DNA from 3 places in the Empedobacter stercoris genome. Region 2 is predicted to be linked to each of the others. Evidence: riboswitches for the same ligand, from Rfam matches in the RefSeq annotation. Region 2 holds a riboswitch; each other region holds the start of a gene.
The links. Region 2 has a riboswitch for cobalamin ahead of NZD85_RS09460 (TonB-dependent receptor). Riboswitches for the same ligand answer to the same signal wherever they lie in the genome.

Region 1 (5,612 bases), 270 kb from region 2:
AGTTTTATTATAGGATGTAAATTTTTAACTGATAAAAAGAAACTTAATTCGACTGTAAATTAAATAAATATGAAGAAAATTTTACTTATTGTTACTTGCTTTTTTATTTTAATAGCTTGTGGAGATTCAAGCAATAATAATGAAATAGAAATTGAATTAATTCAATTAAATGATATTAATAATTGGTATAGTGATAATTATTCTATCAATGAAAAATTTATTAGTAAAAAAGATGGTTTTGAAAACCGAGATGAAAAATCAAAAAAAATATATATAAATGGTTTTAGAAAACAGTTTAATCTAAACACTGATTGGGATTTTATTAATCAATCGTTAGAAGTAAAAGGAACAAATGGTTATAATAAATTAATTGTTATTTCTACTCATTTTGAGAATTTAAAAAACAATCAATTTTTTATTTACAATCAAGTCTTTTACTACTCGAATAATATTGATGATTATGGTTATCAAAATAATTATAAATATCCAGTTCCTTTAGAAATGACTGCTAAAATTTTTGATAAAAATGGAAAAGAAGTAGATGAATTAGAATACCTTACTATTTGGGATGGTGATTTTAGTTCTTATGGAGATATCTGTAATAATATAACTGAATTTGATGATGAAAAATAAAGAAATAATATATTCTGCAACTGCAATAATAATTGCTTTGTTGTTTTGTTTTACTTATTATTTAATAAAAAATAACAGTAATGAAAGATATGTTTTTAATAATAAATATCCTTTGGTATTAGATAAAAAGACAGGCGAAGTTTTTAATTTTAGAAATGGGAAAAAAATAAAAATGCAGGAAGGTGAAAACTATTAAATTCTTGTCAAAAATCCATCGTAAAAAACGATATAAAAATAGGTGTAAAAATGGGTTAAAAAATGCATGCTTTTAACTATTGTTTACAAATGATAAAAACGCTATTCAGTTTTTGCTGTTTAGCGTTATATTGTTTTTTATATTCTTCTACATTCATCATACAAAAATAGTTTATCCAAATTAATTCGAGAAGTTAAGATATAAAAAAAGAGAGTTTCTTGTTAGAAACTCTCTTTGTAGTAGCGAGGACCGGACTCGAACCGATGACCTTCGGGTTATGAGCCCGACGAGCTACCTACTGCTCCACCTCGCGATTTAGTAGCGAGAACAGGACTCGAACCTGTGACCTTCGGGTTATGAGCCCGACGAGCTACCTACTGCTCCATCTCGCGTTATTGGACTGCAAATATACGTTCATTATTTAAAATACCAAATATTATTCCAATTTATTTTATTTTATTCAGAAAAATCTAAAGAAAACAAGATTTAAATATTTATCTAACAACACTTTAATTACTTAAAAATAATTAAAAATATTTTAATTATTTTTTTTATCTACTTTGATTGGTGGATGCTTTTCAATAAAATCAATCGCTAAATCAGACGAATCTGTCAAAAATAATAAGTCTTTATAAGGTCTTCCTGTTGATAATTGATGCAATACAGAATAAATCGAAGTATCTTCTACATACCTTTTTTTGCTCAAAAATATCATTGGACTGTAATACCCTGATGTTCCGTAATGGTTTTGCGCTGCTTCCTGAAAAATTTCTTGAGTAGTTCCTGCACTTCCTGGCGCATAAACCAATCCGAACAAACTAATGGTTAACAACATATCTTCACGAATACTATTCGAAAAATACTTTGCAATATTTGTTGCAAACAAATTACTTGGCTCGTGTCCGTAAAACCAAGTTGGAATAGCTAAACTTTCAGCACCATTTGGGTAAAGATCCAAAACTTTCTTAGCATTTGTCATATAATTCTTGGCTAAATACTCTGTTTTATTTTCATCTACAAAATCTAAATCTGCTAAAATATGAATTGCATTCATTAGATCTTCGTCTGAATAATTTGCCATATAAGCTCCTAAATTTGCAGCTTCCATAATCCCTGGACCTCCCCCAGAAACTACAAAATATCCTTTCGATGTTGCTAATTTTGCGGCTTTCGCTGTTTCATTATAGAACTCTGAATTGCGCGCTGTAGAATGTCCGCCCATAAACCCAACGACTTTTCGTTTTGTCATTCCCTCATCATCATACTCTAAGATTCTTCGCAAACCATCATCAATTGATAAATCATGCAAACGTTGAGCTAAAGCTTCAGAAACAGAAGGATTATATTTATGTTTTTTGAAATGTTTATAGATTTTTAGATCAATACTTTGGTCATTATTTGGATCGTAACCTTCCATCAACTCTTGCCATGTGTATAATTTTCCTCGATAAGGATTATAAGGAACAGCTTCAAACTTTGGATATATAAAAGCTCCGCGCTCTATTAAATGAATTGCATGATGTTGTCTAAACTTACATCCCAAGAAAGAAGTATTACACAAATTATATTCTTCCCAATTGATCTCGTGACGAATAAAATTAATATCCTGAATAACTTTATTTGTTAAATCTTTGGTTTGAGCAACTAATTCTTCCCACTCATTAATATTATGAACTAAGTCTTTTATTGGTTTAATTTTCATTGGTTTCTTTTAAAATGATTAAAAAAATTGAGAAAATGAATTTACACGAATTATTCCAAACCAACGAATTCGATCCAATAAATATAAAAATTTCATTTTTCTCATCTATCTTTGCACCTTGTTTCATTTCAAAATATAGGGAAATCGTGTGTAACTCACGAGCTGTCGCGCAACTGTAAATCAACAAATTTGATAAGCCAGAATGCCAATTTTGAAATTTTAATTTATAATAAACTTTCGCGAAAAAGGTTCAAAAATTATGTTCTATGAAATTATTAAAACACCACAAAAACATTGTCACAAAATTAATTTTAAGAAAAAGTAACGTGTAATATTATGATAATGGAAGTGGAAAAAACCCCAAGAGAAGAGTTGATCGAACAACGTATCATCAATTCTGAAACTCGTATTTTCAAAGCTGTTTTTCCAGGAGATACAAACCATCACAACACCATGTTTGGCGGATCAGTCATGTATCTGATGGATGAAATTGCTTTTATGACAGCAACTCGTTTTTGTCGTAAACCTATTGTTACAGTAAGTAGTGATAAAATTGATTTTAAACATTCTATTCCTGCCGGAACTATTGTCGAAATGGTTGGTAAAGTTGTTCGTGTTGGTCGTACAAGTTTGGATGTACAAATTGATATATTCATCGAAAGTATGTACAGAGATGGCCGCGAAAAAGCGATTACTGGAACATTTACGTTAGTTGCTATTAACGAAAACAAAAGACCAGTTCCTGTTATTGACTAACAACGAACTATAAAAAGCTAAAATCCTTTATCTAAGAGATAAAGGATTTTTTTTCGTTTTTAATTATATAATTGATAATATTCTTAAGGTTTCTTAGTTTTACACTAAACACAAAAAAATGAAATTACCTTTTGCCGAACCATTTCGTATAAAAATGGTCGAAGAAATTTATCAATCTACTCCAGAAGAGCGCGAAAAGTGGATCGAAGAAAAAGACTACAACCTATTTAATCTTGAAAGCCATAAAGTATTTATCGATCTATTAACCGATTCAGGAACTGGAGCTATGTCGGATAAACAGTGGTCTGAGATGATGACTGGAGACGAAAGTTACGCAGGTTCTCAATCATTCTTGAAACTAAAAGAAACAATCAATACAATTACAGGTTTCAAATTTCTTTTACCTACTCATCAAGGTCGTGCAGCGGAAAATGTATTATTTTCGGCACTTGTTAAAGAAGGTCATGTGGTTCCTGGAAATTCACATTTTGACACAACAAAAGGACACATTGAATTTAGAAAAGCACATGCCATTGATTGTACAATTGACGAAGCATTTGATAGCGAATTGATTCATCCATTCAAAGGAAATATCGATTTACAAAAGCTTGAAAATGTCTACAAAGAATATGGCAAAGAAAAAATTCCATTTACTTTAATCACGGTAACGTGTAATTCTTCTGGTGGTCAACCTGTATCTATGGAGAACATTCGTCAAGTACGTGAACTATCTAATCAGTATGAAATTCCTGTCTTTTTTGACGGTGCTCGTTTCGCTGAAAATGCATACTTCATCAAAGAAAGAGAAGAAGAATTTAAGCAGAAAACAATTAAAGAAATTGTTTTGGAAATGTTTTCTTTTGGGGATGGAATGACGATGTCTGCAAAAAAAGATGGTTTGGTAAATATCGGTGGATTTATTGCACTGAATAACGAAGAGCTATATAAAATTTGTGGAAATTTTGGAATTATATACGAAGGATATTTAAGTTATGGAGGATTAGCTGGACGCGATTTAGCTGCCTTAGCACAAGGTTTACAAGAATCAACAGAATATTCGTACTTACAATCTCGTATCAAACAGATCGAATATTTAGGAAATAAATTAATCGAATATGGAATTCCGATTCAACAGCCAATTGGAGGACATGCTATTTTTGTAGATGCTGTAAAATTCTTGCCAAACGTCCCGCGCGAAGAATTCCCTGCACAAACTTTAGGAATTGAATTGTATAAGGAAGCTGGAATTCGAGGTGTAGAAATTGGAACTATTTTGGCTGATCGTGATCCTGAAACAAGAGAAAATCGTTATCCAAAGTTAGAATTGTTGCGTTTAGCCATTCCAAGGCGTACTTATTTCCAAAGTCACATGGATTATATCGCAGTAGCATTGAAGAATATTTTCGATCGCCGAAATGAGATTAATTCAGGTTATGAAATTTCGTGGGAATCAGAAATCTTACGACATTTTACCGTTAAATTAAAAAAGAAATAAACAAAAAATCCTTCAGAAATTCTGAAGGATTTTTTTGATATTACCATCTCCAATCGCCTGAAATACGAAGTGGAGTTTTTAAATTTCCTTTGATTAAAGCTTCTTTTATTTCAAGTTCAGACCAATGATTAGAAGGTATTTGATCAAGATTACTTAATTGGTATAACAAATAGGTTTCTAAAATGACATTATTTTTTAAGCCAACTTCTTCTACATAATCAAACGTATCACAATTGGCGTGGTAACAATCTAAAGCACCTTTTGTAAATTGACTATCTGACAAACCTATAATTGGCACACCTTGTAACATAAAAGGCTGATGATCCGAATGTAAACCGATACTTACATATGTACTCGATTTAAAATCTGGAATTACTTTTTGGACATCTTTCGCATATGCTGATAAAATTGGCAAACTGCTTTCCATTGTCGAATAATAGGATTTTGGATTAGTTGTCATATCCATATTTGACATCACTTTTATTTGATGAATTGAACCATCTTTCATTGCTTGATTCACATAATGTTTAGAACCAATCAATCCAACTTCTTCTCCCATAAATAGAACAAACTCTATTGTTCGCTCATTTTTCAATTGAAGTTTTTTGAACGTTCTTGCTACATCAATCACAGAAAAACTTCCCACTCCATTATCTATAGCTCCCGTAGCTAAATCCCAACTATCTAAATGACCTCCTAAAACAATTTTTTCGTCTGGATATTTAGTTCCAATTTTCGTGGCAATAATGTTGCGACCTTTCATTTGTCCAACATCATTTTTCATTTCTATTTTTGCAACTTCCTTTCCTTTCTTTAAATTTTCTTTGATT
Region 2 (5,612 bases):
TTTACCTTAATTTTCGTAGAAACGTCTACATTATATTTTCCTTTTAATTCTAATGTTAAATTATATTCTCCTTCTATATCTGATATGTATTGTAAGTCTTTTAAACTTCCAATTACTTCTCCATTTTGTTTCCATGTATATGAGTTAAATGTTTCATCATCTAAATCTGGTTTAATATCATATAGCTTTAATCGATCAAAAGAGTATTTACTTTCTAAAACATCTTTAACTTTTAAATTTGAAACTGCTGAATCCTTTTTTAAATTATTCTTAACAATTAATTTTAATTTATAATCTCCAGATTTCAATGGAATAAAGTCCAATTTTTCTGTTGTAGAAATAATTGAATCTCCTATTTTCCAAGTATAAGTTGCGTTATCAAATCCTTGAGTATTCGCTTCTATATTTAGATTCTTAAATCGAGTAACTTCATACTCGCTTTTTAATGCAACATCATATAAAGAAGTATCAATTGATTCATCATCTGAACAACTGTAAATTCCAACTACTCCCAAAGAAATAATTGAATAAAGTAATATAGATTTATTTTTCATATGTAAATTTTATTTGTAAACAAAAGCAAAATGAGCGGGAATATTTCCGGCTCCAGTTTTCCATTTAAAGACTCCATTTTTATCAAAACAATACACATAACCCATCGAAACATAGTTTCCAACATCGGTAATAAAAATGTCTTTTGTCTTTGGATTTATGGCGATTCCATAAGGTGTTTCGATAGTGTTAATCACAGGATCATTCACCAATGTATTGTTGATAACTTGTTCTGTTTTGGTATCAATTACACCATAAGATTTGGTGTATTCGAAAGTTGTATAGCTAAATTCATTCGAATAATAATACAGCTTGTCATCATCAATCGTAAAGTTAGAAACTGGAATATCAAATTTCTTTTTGATTTGATGTGTCTTACTATCAATTACAAAAAGATTAGATGAAATATCTTTATAATTACCACGAGAAGTGACATACAAATCGCCATCAGCATCTTTTTTGATACGATGAAGATTCACTTCAACATCTATTTTTTTCGTTTCTTTAAATGTTGACAAGTCAATCACCGAAATAGTTCTATCATAATCTGGAACTCTATACCCACCAGAATTTGCAACATATAAATTATTTCCAACCACTTCCAATTCATCTGGTTGATACCCAACAGTCACTTGACGCGTAACGGATAAATTAATCGTATCAATCTCTACTACTTTTCCTAAAGGCGCTTTCGGGTCAAGCGTGACTGGACCTGCATACGAAGTAGCATACGCCTTTCCATTTGCAAATGTGATGTATCGCCCATTCTCTAAAGGAATTGTTCCTAAATGCTTCGCAGTTTTAACATCCATTACTTCGATAAAATTGGACACATTGATTACCGCATATAGCTTGTTACCATAAATCTTAATATCATTTCCAACATCGCCCAATTCTTTTACTACTTCAGGGTTTGCTGAAGCATAAATGTTTCGATTATACACGCCTGTTTTAAAATCCATATAATCTATTGTCGCCATATTGCTTCCCATCTTTCCTTCGTTCAGTAAATAAAATCCAGCGACATCTGTTTCTTCTGGAGTTGTTACACCATCTTCTTCACTTTCGATTAAATACGTATCTTGCTGACATGCATAAAAAGTGGTTGCTGTTAATAAACAGACGAATAATTGTTTAAAATATCTCATAAATTTGCGCTTAATATAAATTTGAATTGCCTCCCTGGCATTGGATAATTGTAAATCACATCGTATTGTTGATTCAAGACATTGTTTAATTCAAAAGAAATTTTGAACGAATTTTGATTTAATTTAAATTCTTTATGCACGCCCAAATCATTTGTAAACCAAGGATTAAGTCGATTATATTTATTATTATCTTGATGCACATTGTATCGTTCGCCCACATAAATAAAACTGTAATTGAAATTCCACGTTTTGTATGAAGCGCCTAAAACAAAGGATCCGCTATGCTTGGCTGTATATGGAATTTGATTTTTGTAGTAACTTTTTGTAGGACTTGAATAATCTAACGCTTCTAAAAAACCATAGTTCAACATTGGCGAAAACTCTATCTCACCAAAACTAAATGTTGATCGCAGTTTAATATCCAATCCTTTCATCCTTGTTTGACCAAGATTCATCATTGTAAATCGAAACAAACTGCCCGAAGGAACAGCTACAATTTTATCGGTAACTTCGTTGTAGTAAGCATCAGCTTGAATGGAAATATTTTTGAAGAAACGATGAAATGATTTAGAATAGGTAAATCCCACATTATATTGTGTAGAAAATTCTGGTCGAAGATTAGCATAACCAATACTCGTGTAATATAAATCGTTGAACGTTGGCATTCTAAAAATTCGCTTATAAAATGCTCTAATGTTAAAATCGTGTGATTTGAATGGTTGGTAATTTGCAATAATCGTTGGTGTCCAAATAGTTTTATCTTGTGCGCTTGTATTTTTTTCGACCGATTCTTTCACAAAAGTTCCCAATAAACTTCCTTGTAAACTCAAACGATTCATACGATAAGTTGAAGCAAAAGCAATCAAATTTGTGTGACGAGTTGGATATGAAAATTCTTTTAAATCAGCATCTAAATTGTTAAACTGATAGTCAGTTGCAACGTTCACATCCCACTTATCGCTAATAGAATATAGATTTGCCCACGAAACATAAAACTCCCGTTGAATGTATTTATTTTCATTTTTTACGGTAGAAACGGTATCTGTAAAATGTGTAAAATCGTATGCAAACTTTGCATTAATCTTCGACTGAAAATTATTGAAACGTTTTTCGAATTTTCCCTGAACAAAATAATTTTTATCAACTAATGTTTGTCCGCGCCCATCAAATCGACCTCTTACAATTGCTGCTGGTATTCCCCGATCCGAATCAAACAAATAACCTTTTACATTCCAATTGCATTGATTTCCTTTTCCGAATAATCCCAATTCAACACGTTTCGCGTCAACTTGCCCATCTCGACGTCTCAAAACTGTATCATATGCTGTAGAACCGTCCATATTTTTTCGTTGATAACGAAATTTATACACTCCATTCGTTTTGATATATTCAGCGCTTAAAACTGCTGATAAACGATCAGAAATCTTTTGTTCAATTCGTGTTGAAGGGTTAATTAATTGAATAGAGCCTAATTTATATCGAAGTGTAATATTAGTACTTTTGTTATCTCTAAAAACAGGCTTCTTAGTTTCTAAATAAATTGCATTAGCTGACGCATAATCTTTTGCTGATTGAAAAATATTACTTTTTTGACCAATGTATAACGAAATAACTTCCATATCGTCCAACGAAAATTTTCCTAAATCTATAATTCCGTTCTGCGCATTTCCCAATTGAATACCATCATAAAACACTCCAACATGCTGAGAGCCCATTCCACGAACATCAATTGTTTTCAATCCACCTACCCCACCGTAATCTTTGATTTGTACACCAGAAAAGAAACGAACAGCGTCGGCAACAGAATGGCTATTCAAAGCCTGTAATTGCTCTCCCTTTAATTCTTGAACAGGAACTACAGTTTTAGTATTTGTCGTTGAAATATCAACCTGTTGAAGCTCTAATATACTATCACGAAAAATTTGCGCATAGGCAATATTACATGAAAGTAAAATCAAGCTGCAACAATAAATTATAGTTTTTAGATTTCTCATTTAGCAATAATTAATTGTTGCTAACGAGAGTGTATGAAGTCAGTACATAGGCATTTACCTATCCCAAAATTGTTCTTCACGCTTCAGTCCCCGAAAGCATTAACATATCATTTTGGTAGGTCTTCTGACTTACTCCTTTTTTAGAAAATCCTTCCCATTCACAAAGAACAGTGGATAATTTATATTCTAAAAAATATGGAGCTTACAGCAGCGGGTCTGTTCAGGATTTTCACCTGATTCCCTGTTACCGAACTATTACGCTCGCACCAAATGTTAACCAAAAATAAAGTTATTATTTTGAATAAACAATTAAACTTTTATTCAAAATATAAATCAATTGCATATATTCTATAAAATTTCTTTCTGGGCGTTCCCTCGCCAACAAAATTATAATTAAATAGTAAAATTTCCTACGCTCGGTCGGGCTATCCGTTGCAATCTTTTGTTTGGAGTATCATAGGTACCTAAAAACAAAATCCTTCGTCAAACAAAAGGATTTCCACTACTATCCCTAACGCGGGTTTTAAGTTATAACCATAAGACGTTAATAAATCTGTCATTCTGTGAGTTTAACGAAGAATCTCAACTATTCGTCAATTCGAGTAAAAATCTGTGATTTTTGTATCGAGAACTTAGACCTAAAGAACGTATTTCAGCTTCGTGAAGCTCTAATATCTAATTACTAACATCTCAAAAAAGTATAAACAAAAAAAAGCCTCAAGAAATAATCTTGAGGCTTTTGATAAAAACTGGCGACGACCTACTCTCCCGCAATCGCAGTACCATCGGCGCAGGCAGGCTTAACTTCTCTGTTCGGAATGGGAAGAGGTGAGCCCTGCAGCTATAGTCACCCTAATATTTTTAATTAGGTATTAGTTCCTAATATTTTTTGACATTATTAAATGTTGTATTAAGTCTTATGTTTTATTGTATTAAGTGATTACTTAATACTTTTTACATAATACATTTTACAAACTCTTACAATCTGGTATTACATGTTTAATCCAAATAAGATTAACTAACCTTCTCTATGACGATTAAATCAATGTTAGTATTTAATCTTTTTATTTTGGTTGGTATCGCTACCAACTATCTTTGATTCGTTGTACTTTTAAGAAAAAGTCTATGGGTAATTAGTACTACTCGACTATGACATCGCTGCCTTTACATCTATAGCCTATCAACGTTGTAGTCTACAACGACCCTTTAAAGAAGTCTAATCTTGCGGCGAGTTTCGCACTTATATGCTTTCAGTGCTTATCTCTTCCAAACGTAGCTACTCAGCGGTGCACCTGGCGGCACAACTGATACACCAGAGGTTTGTTCAACACGGTCCTCTCGTACTAGAGTCAAGTCCGCTCAAACTTCTAACGATCACAACAGATAGAGACCGAACTGTCTCACGACGTTCTGAACCCAGCTCGCGTGCCACTTTAATGGGCGAACAGCCCAACCCTTGGGACCTTCTCCAGCCCCAGGATGTGACGAGCCGACATCGAGGTGCCGAACCTCCCCGTCGATGTGAGCTCTTGGGGGAGACTAGCCTGTTATCCCCGGAGTACCTTTTATCCTTTGAGCGATGGCCCTTCCATACGGAACCACCGGATCACTATGTCCTGCTTTCGCACCTGATCGACTTGTTGGTCTCACAGTCAAGCACCCTTATGCCATTACACTCTACGCACGGTTACCAAGCGTGCTGAGGGTACCTTTGAAAGCCTCCGTTACTCTTTTGGAGGCGACCACCCCAGTCAAACTACCCACCATGCACTGTCCTTCCTAAAAGGAAGTTAGGCTCCAAGTAAATAAAGGGTGGTATTTCAACAATGACTCCACAATACCTAGCGATACTGATTCATAGTCTCCCACCTATCCTACACATTATTTACCCGAAGTCAATACAAAGCTATAGTAAAGG
Region 3 (5,612 bases), 670 kb from region 2:
AACAATTTATTTGAAATGGTTAACCCTAATCCTGTTCCTCCAAAACGTTTACTTACAGTACTATCTTCTTGTGTAAAAGCATCAAAAATTTTGGATTGTTTCTCTGGTTTAATCCCAATTCCAGTATCGCGAACAGAGAATCTAAGTTTCGCTTTCTTCCCTTCTTTAATTGGTTCGACTTGACTAATTTTAAGTTCTATTTCACCTTTTTCGGTGAATTTCACGGCATTCCCAAGTAGATTAATCAAAACTTGTTTTAGACGAACTTCATCAATCCAAATAAATTGAGGTAAATTATTATCTATATTCAACAATAATTCAATTTTTTTGTTTTCGGCTTGATAAAGAATCACATTGATTACTTGATTTCCTAACTCGAACAAATTATTTTTTTCTATCAAAACATCCATTCGACCGGATTCAATTTTAGAGAAATCTAAAATATCATTTATTATTGACAATAATGAATTTGCAGAATCATTAATAAAATTCAAATATTGTTTTTGAGTCGGATTAAGTGGCGTTTTCAACAATAAATCAGAGAAACCAATCACACCATTTAACGGCGTTCGAATCTCGTGGCTCATATTTGCTAAAAATTCAGACTTTGCCTTACTAGCGAGATCAGCATTCTTTTTAGCTTTTTTAAGTTCTTTATTTTTCTTGACAGATTCTGTTATATTTTGCGAAAACATAATCAGACCACCAATCTGTTTTTTGTTGATATACCACGGATGAATCGCCCATAAATAGTGTTGATCCGTATCATATTTTGGTGTGCGATAAATCATATCTTCATCCGAATAACTTTCACCTTGCAAACAAGCGTCATAAATCGCTTTTCTTTCTTCTGGAACATTGTACATTTCATAATGAGATTTTCCGATCACATTTTTCTTTTTTACTACAAATTCATCACACCATTGATTACTCAAAGTTAGATAATTCATATCCTTATCAAACATTGCAACAGATGCAGGTACATGATTAATAAATGTTTCGAAAATAGCTTTTTGTCGAGCCAACTCTAACGTATAACGTTTTCTCTCATCAATATCCTGAAAAGTTCCAAAAACGCTAACACATTTTCCATTTACGAACTCTGGAATTCCTTTACATCTTACCCAAATTGTTTTTCCTTTTTGGGTAACTATTTGTAACTCCATATCATATCCGATTCCTTTTTCTACCGCATCTCTAAAAGCTTTCTTTATTTTTGGATAACTACTTTTTGCTTCATAAAAATTGAGTGAAGTTTCTACATTTGGTTCATAATCTAGTTCAACTTCATGGATTTTTTTCGTTATATCAGTCCAAATTAATTTTTGCTTAACTAAATCGTATTTCCAACCTCCAACATTGGCAACTTCGTACGTATGATCTAGTAACTGACGAACACGATTCAAGTCTCTTTCCAAGATTATTCGTTGCGTCATATCAACCGCAGTACTCATCACAATCGGATTTCCATCATTATCTTTGTCCAAAATATTATTGTATAACCAATATGTTAACGAACCATCTTTCTTAATCAAGCTCATCAAACCAGAATCTTGCTTTTTACTTAAAATCGTCTCTATATAGATTTGATATTCTTTTTGATTAGATTTTGGGATTAATTTTTTAAGATCCAAATCTTTCGATTCTTCTTCAGTATAACCTATCGATTCTAAACCTTTTTTGTTAATGGATAAAATATTACCATCCAAATCGTGAATCGTCATTAAACCAAGCGAAGAATTGAAAAAATTTCTAAACTTACGTTCACTGTTTTCTAGTTCCTCCTTTTTAGAGTTTTCAAGTGTAATATCTCGTCCAAATAAGAAAATCTCGTTATCATACGAAGTGTTTAATTTAGTATACCATTCAACCATTTTTTCTTCTTTCGTTTCTATTGAACACATCAAACATTTGAAGTCAATAGAACCTGAATTAGTTTTCAAATCAGCCAAAAACATTTGAACTTTTTTCTTATCCTTTTCCGAAACAAAGTCTAAGAAATTTTTTGAACGAATTAATTGGTCATTTTTAACTTCTAAAACTTTTTTAAAAGCTGGGTTAATTGATTTCAATACACCATTAATATCAGCAACTCCAATTAAATTATTCGAAATTTTATAGATATTTTGAAAGTAAGCAGCGTCTTTTTTTCGTTTTTTACTGACCAATAATTTTGTAATATTTTTCCCTAATTGAATCAATAAATTGCGTTGTTTTTCGTCTAACGTTCTTGGATAATGATCGTTTACACATAATGTCCCCAAAACATTTCCATTGTCATCAATCAACGGAACACCAGCATAAAACTTAATATTTGCAGCTTTTACTCCAGCAATATTTTTTGCAGGTTCAAATTTCGTCACATCATCAATCACCAAAATTTCTTCTTCCATTAAAGAAAATTGACAAATAGTTTGTTGACGTGGAACAATATCTACATCTATTCCACAATTTGCTTTAATCACTTGATAATTTTCATCAAAAATAGAAATTAACGCAATTGGCGCATTACAAATCAAACTCGCAGCATTTGCAAAAACCTCCAACTCTTCGTCTTTATCATGTCCTTGCAAATTATAATCGTAAACGGCTTGCAATCTTTGCTTTTCGTTCGTTGGGATGTGAAAATTTTCCATTAAAAATTGATCTTATTTAAAAGGTAAGTAGAGGTGGTTAAATATATTACATAATTATAAATTTTTGTAATCAATTAATTTTAAAAAAGTTTAATTTTTTCAAATCATAATTATTTTCTTACATTAGTTGCACAAAAGGGAATCGAGTGCAAATCTCGAGCTGTCGCGCAACTGTAAGTAGTGAACACTATAAGCCAGACCACTTTTTAGATGATGCTTTCGCGATTGAAGCTCAATCAAAACTACAATAATCTCGGTTTTTGTTGAATTGATTGCACTTGATTTCGAAAGCATTTTTATTAAAACTTAGTTTATAAAAACATGCTAAAAGAAGAAATTCAACACCTTATTGACCTTAAAACAAAACCTCTTGGAGCTTTAGGTTTATTAGAAAAAATCGCTTTGAAGATTGGTTTAGTTCAACAAAAAAATCATTTAGAATTAGTTAATCCACATCTAATTGTTTTCGCAAGCGATCATGGTATTTCACAATCTGGCGTAAGTGCTTATCCTGCGGAGGTTACACCGCAAATGGTTATTAATTTCCTAAATAATGGGGCTGCTATTAATGTTTTTTGTAATCAAAATGAAATCGATTTAACAATTGTTGATGCAGGAGTCAATTATAATTTTGAAGATTATTCGGTTCTGAAAAATTGCAAAATTGCAAAATCAACCAAAAACTTTTTGTACGAACCTGCAATGAATGCAGAAGAATTGCAACAATGCTTTGATCATTCGAAGAAAATTGTTGATGAAATCGCTCAAAACGGAACGAATATTATTGGTTTTGGGGAAATGGGAATTGGAAACACTTCATCTGCATCAATGATTATTCACTATTTAACTCAACTTCCACTTGAACAATGTGTTGGCCGAGGTACAGGCTTGAATGATGAACAATTACAAAATAAGATTAATATTCTGACTCAAGCAAAGGAAAATCAAGGTGAAATAAATGATCCGAAACAAATTTTAGCAACTTTCGGAGGTTTTGAAGTCGCGCAAATGACAGGTGCAATGCTCGCTGCTTATGAACATAATATGCTGTTGATGATAGATGGTTATATTGCTTCAGCTGCAATTTTAGTCGCATCGAAATTGAAACCTGAAATTTTGAAAAACGCTATTTTTTGTCATCAAAGTGATGAAATTGGACATCGTTATCTATTAAATTATTTCAACGAAGAACCTATCTTGAAAATCAATTTACGCGTAGGAGAAGGAACAGGTTGTGCTTTGGCTTATCCAATTATTAAAAGTGCAGTAAATTTCTTTAATGATATGGCAAGTTTTGAATCTGCTGGTGTCAGTAATAAAGAAACTGAAGTGGAATGCTAAAAAAAGAAATTACTTATTTCCTAACGGCATTGATGTTTTTTACTCGAATTCCAATTCCATTCAAGATTCCTTACAGCAACGAAATTATGAATCAATCGCAAAAATATTATGCTGCGGTTGGCTTATTGGTTGGTTGTTTTAATGCAATTATTTATAGTGTTTGTCAATTTATTTTACCTGTTGATATTGCAATTATTATCACCATGATTACAAGTATTTTGTTGACTGGTGCTTTTCACGAAGATGGTTTTACTGATGTCTGCGATAGTTTTGGAGGAGGTTATGGTAAAGAAAAAATTATGACAATTATGAAAGATAGCCGAATTGGAGCTTATGGAGTTATCGGTGCAATCTTGTTATTGTTATTAAAATTCACCTCTCTGAAACACATTGCAGAAGATAATTTTTGGTTGATTATTTTCACTTTAATTGCTGCACATTCGGTAAGTCGTTTTTTTTCTGGAATGATGATTTACACCCACGAATATGTCACCGATATTGACAAAAGCAAATCAAAACCAATGGCGAGTAAAGCTTTACCGATTAAAAACTTGCTCATAAGTTTTCTATTTTGTTTACTTCCTTTTATAGTTTTTGGCGAATGGAAATTCTTGTTGATTTTACCACTTTGTTATATAGGTAAAGTCTATTTGGGTTGGTATTTTAAGAAATATATAGGCGGTTATACAGGCGATTGTTTGGGAACTGTACAACAAGTTACCGAAGTTTTATTTTATTTAGGAATACTGATTATATGCAAATTTTTGTAATACGACATACAAAAGTCAAAATCCCTTCATCGGTTTGTTACGGACAAACCGATGTCGATTTGACAGACACGTTTTTAGACGAAGTAAAAGAAATACATGCTAAAATCGATCACGATTTTGATACTATTTTTTCGAGTCCATTGAATCGTTGTCAACAATTAGCCTACACTTTTTCTACAGAAATTATTTTAGATAATCGATTGAAAGAATTCAATTTTGGAGACTGGGAAATGAAACCTTGGAACGAAATTCCTTCGGAAGAAATCAATCCATGGTACGATGATTTTGTAACGATACCAACTCCAAATGGCGAATCGATGTACGAAATGTTTTTACGCATCTCTGATTTTATGAACGACTTAAGAAATACCAAACTTCAAAAAATATTAATTGTTGCTCATGGCGGAGTAATTCGATTAATATGGTGTTATTTGTTGCAAATACCAATTAAAAATGCATTCAAAATCCCTGTAAATTACGGTGAAATTTTTCAGTTTAATTTAGGTGAAACAAATGAGGAAGATTTTATAATGAGAAAAATGTAGACTAATTCAACATCCAATCAACTAAACTTTCCTTCTCTACTATATTCCAAGAATGCGGATGTTTCTGACCATTTGCTCTAAAGCCTCTATTCTCCGTTTCAATAAACTCTACACTCTTCGCTCCAATTGCTTTCAAATGCGAAGCCATTTTTTTTAATTTAAAAGCATTCAAATCTTCATAAGTTCTATTTCTATTCGAACTTTGCCACTCTATATCTGGCTCACAATATAATCTTATCTTAATATTTTTTAAAAATTGAATATTCTTATTAGAATTTTTAGACATTAAATAGGGTGAATAATACTCGTAGTTCTGAATC

Region 1: another riboswitch for cobalamin. It lies ahead of NZD85_RS10720 (acyl-CoA thioesterase); the one in region 2 lies ahead of NZD85_RS09460 (TonB-dependent receptor).
Region 3: another riboswitch for cobalamin. It lies ahead of cobT (nicotinate-nucleotide--dimethylbenzimidazole phosphoribosyltransferase); the one in region 2 lies ahead of NZD85_RS09460 (TonB-dependent receptor).

Annotation. Positions count from the first base shown of each region.
Region 1 is NZ_CP104209.1:2,262,988-2,268,599, reverse strand. It holds gene NZD85_RS10750 (hypothetical protein) at 1-63, shown strand, start outside; gene NZD85_RS10745 (hypothetical protein) at 70-633, shown strand; gene NZD85_RS10740 (hypothetical protein) at 623-829, shown strand; tRNA gene NZD85_RS10735 (tRNA-Met) at 1,070-1,142, opposite strand; tRNA gene NZD85_RS10730 (tRNA-Met) at 1,149-1,221, opposite strand; gene NZD85_RS10725 (LOG family protein) at 1,368-2,531, opposite strand; adenosylcobalamin (AdoCbl) riboswitch at 2,644-2,790, shown strand; gene NZD85_RS10720 (acyl-CoA thioesterase) at 2,874-3,287, shown strand; gene NZD85_RS10715 (tryptophanase) at 3,406-4,782, shown strand; gene NZD85_RS10710 (M28 family peptidase) at 4,823-5,612, opposite strand, start outside.
Region 2 is NZ_CP104209.1:1,997,986-2,003,597, reverse strand. It holds gene NZD85_RS09475 (PKD-like domain-containing protein) at 1-554, opposite strand, end outside; gene NZD85_RS09465 (YncE family protein) at 564-1,700, opposite strand; gene NZD85_RS09460 (TonB-dependent receptor) at 1,697-3,694, opposite strand; cobalamin riboswitch at 3,791-3,980, opposite strand; rRNA gene rrf (5S ribosomal RNA) at 4,442-4,549, opposite strand; rRNA gene NZD85_RS09450 (23S ribosomal RNA) at 4,808-5,612, opposite strand, start outside.
Region 3 is NZ_CP104209.1:2,667,634-2,673,245, reverse strand. It holds gene NZD85_RS12670 (response regulator) at 1-2,636, opposite strand, end outside; cobalamin riboswitch at 2,740-2,859, shown strand; gene cobT (nicotinate-nucleotide--dimethylbenzimidazole phosphoribosyltransferase) at 2,958-3,977, shown strand; gene NZD85_RS12660 (adenosylcobinamide-GDP ribazoletransferase) at 3,971-4,747, shown strand; gene cobC (alpha-ribazole phosphatase) at 4,732-5,292, shown strand; gene NZD85_RS12650 (thioesterase domain-containing protein) at 5,294-5,612, opposite strand, start outside.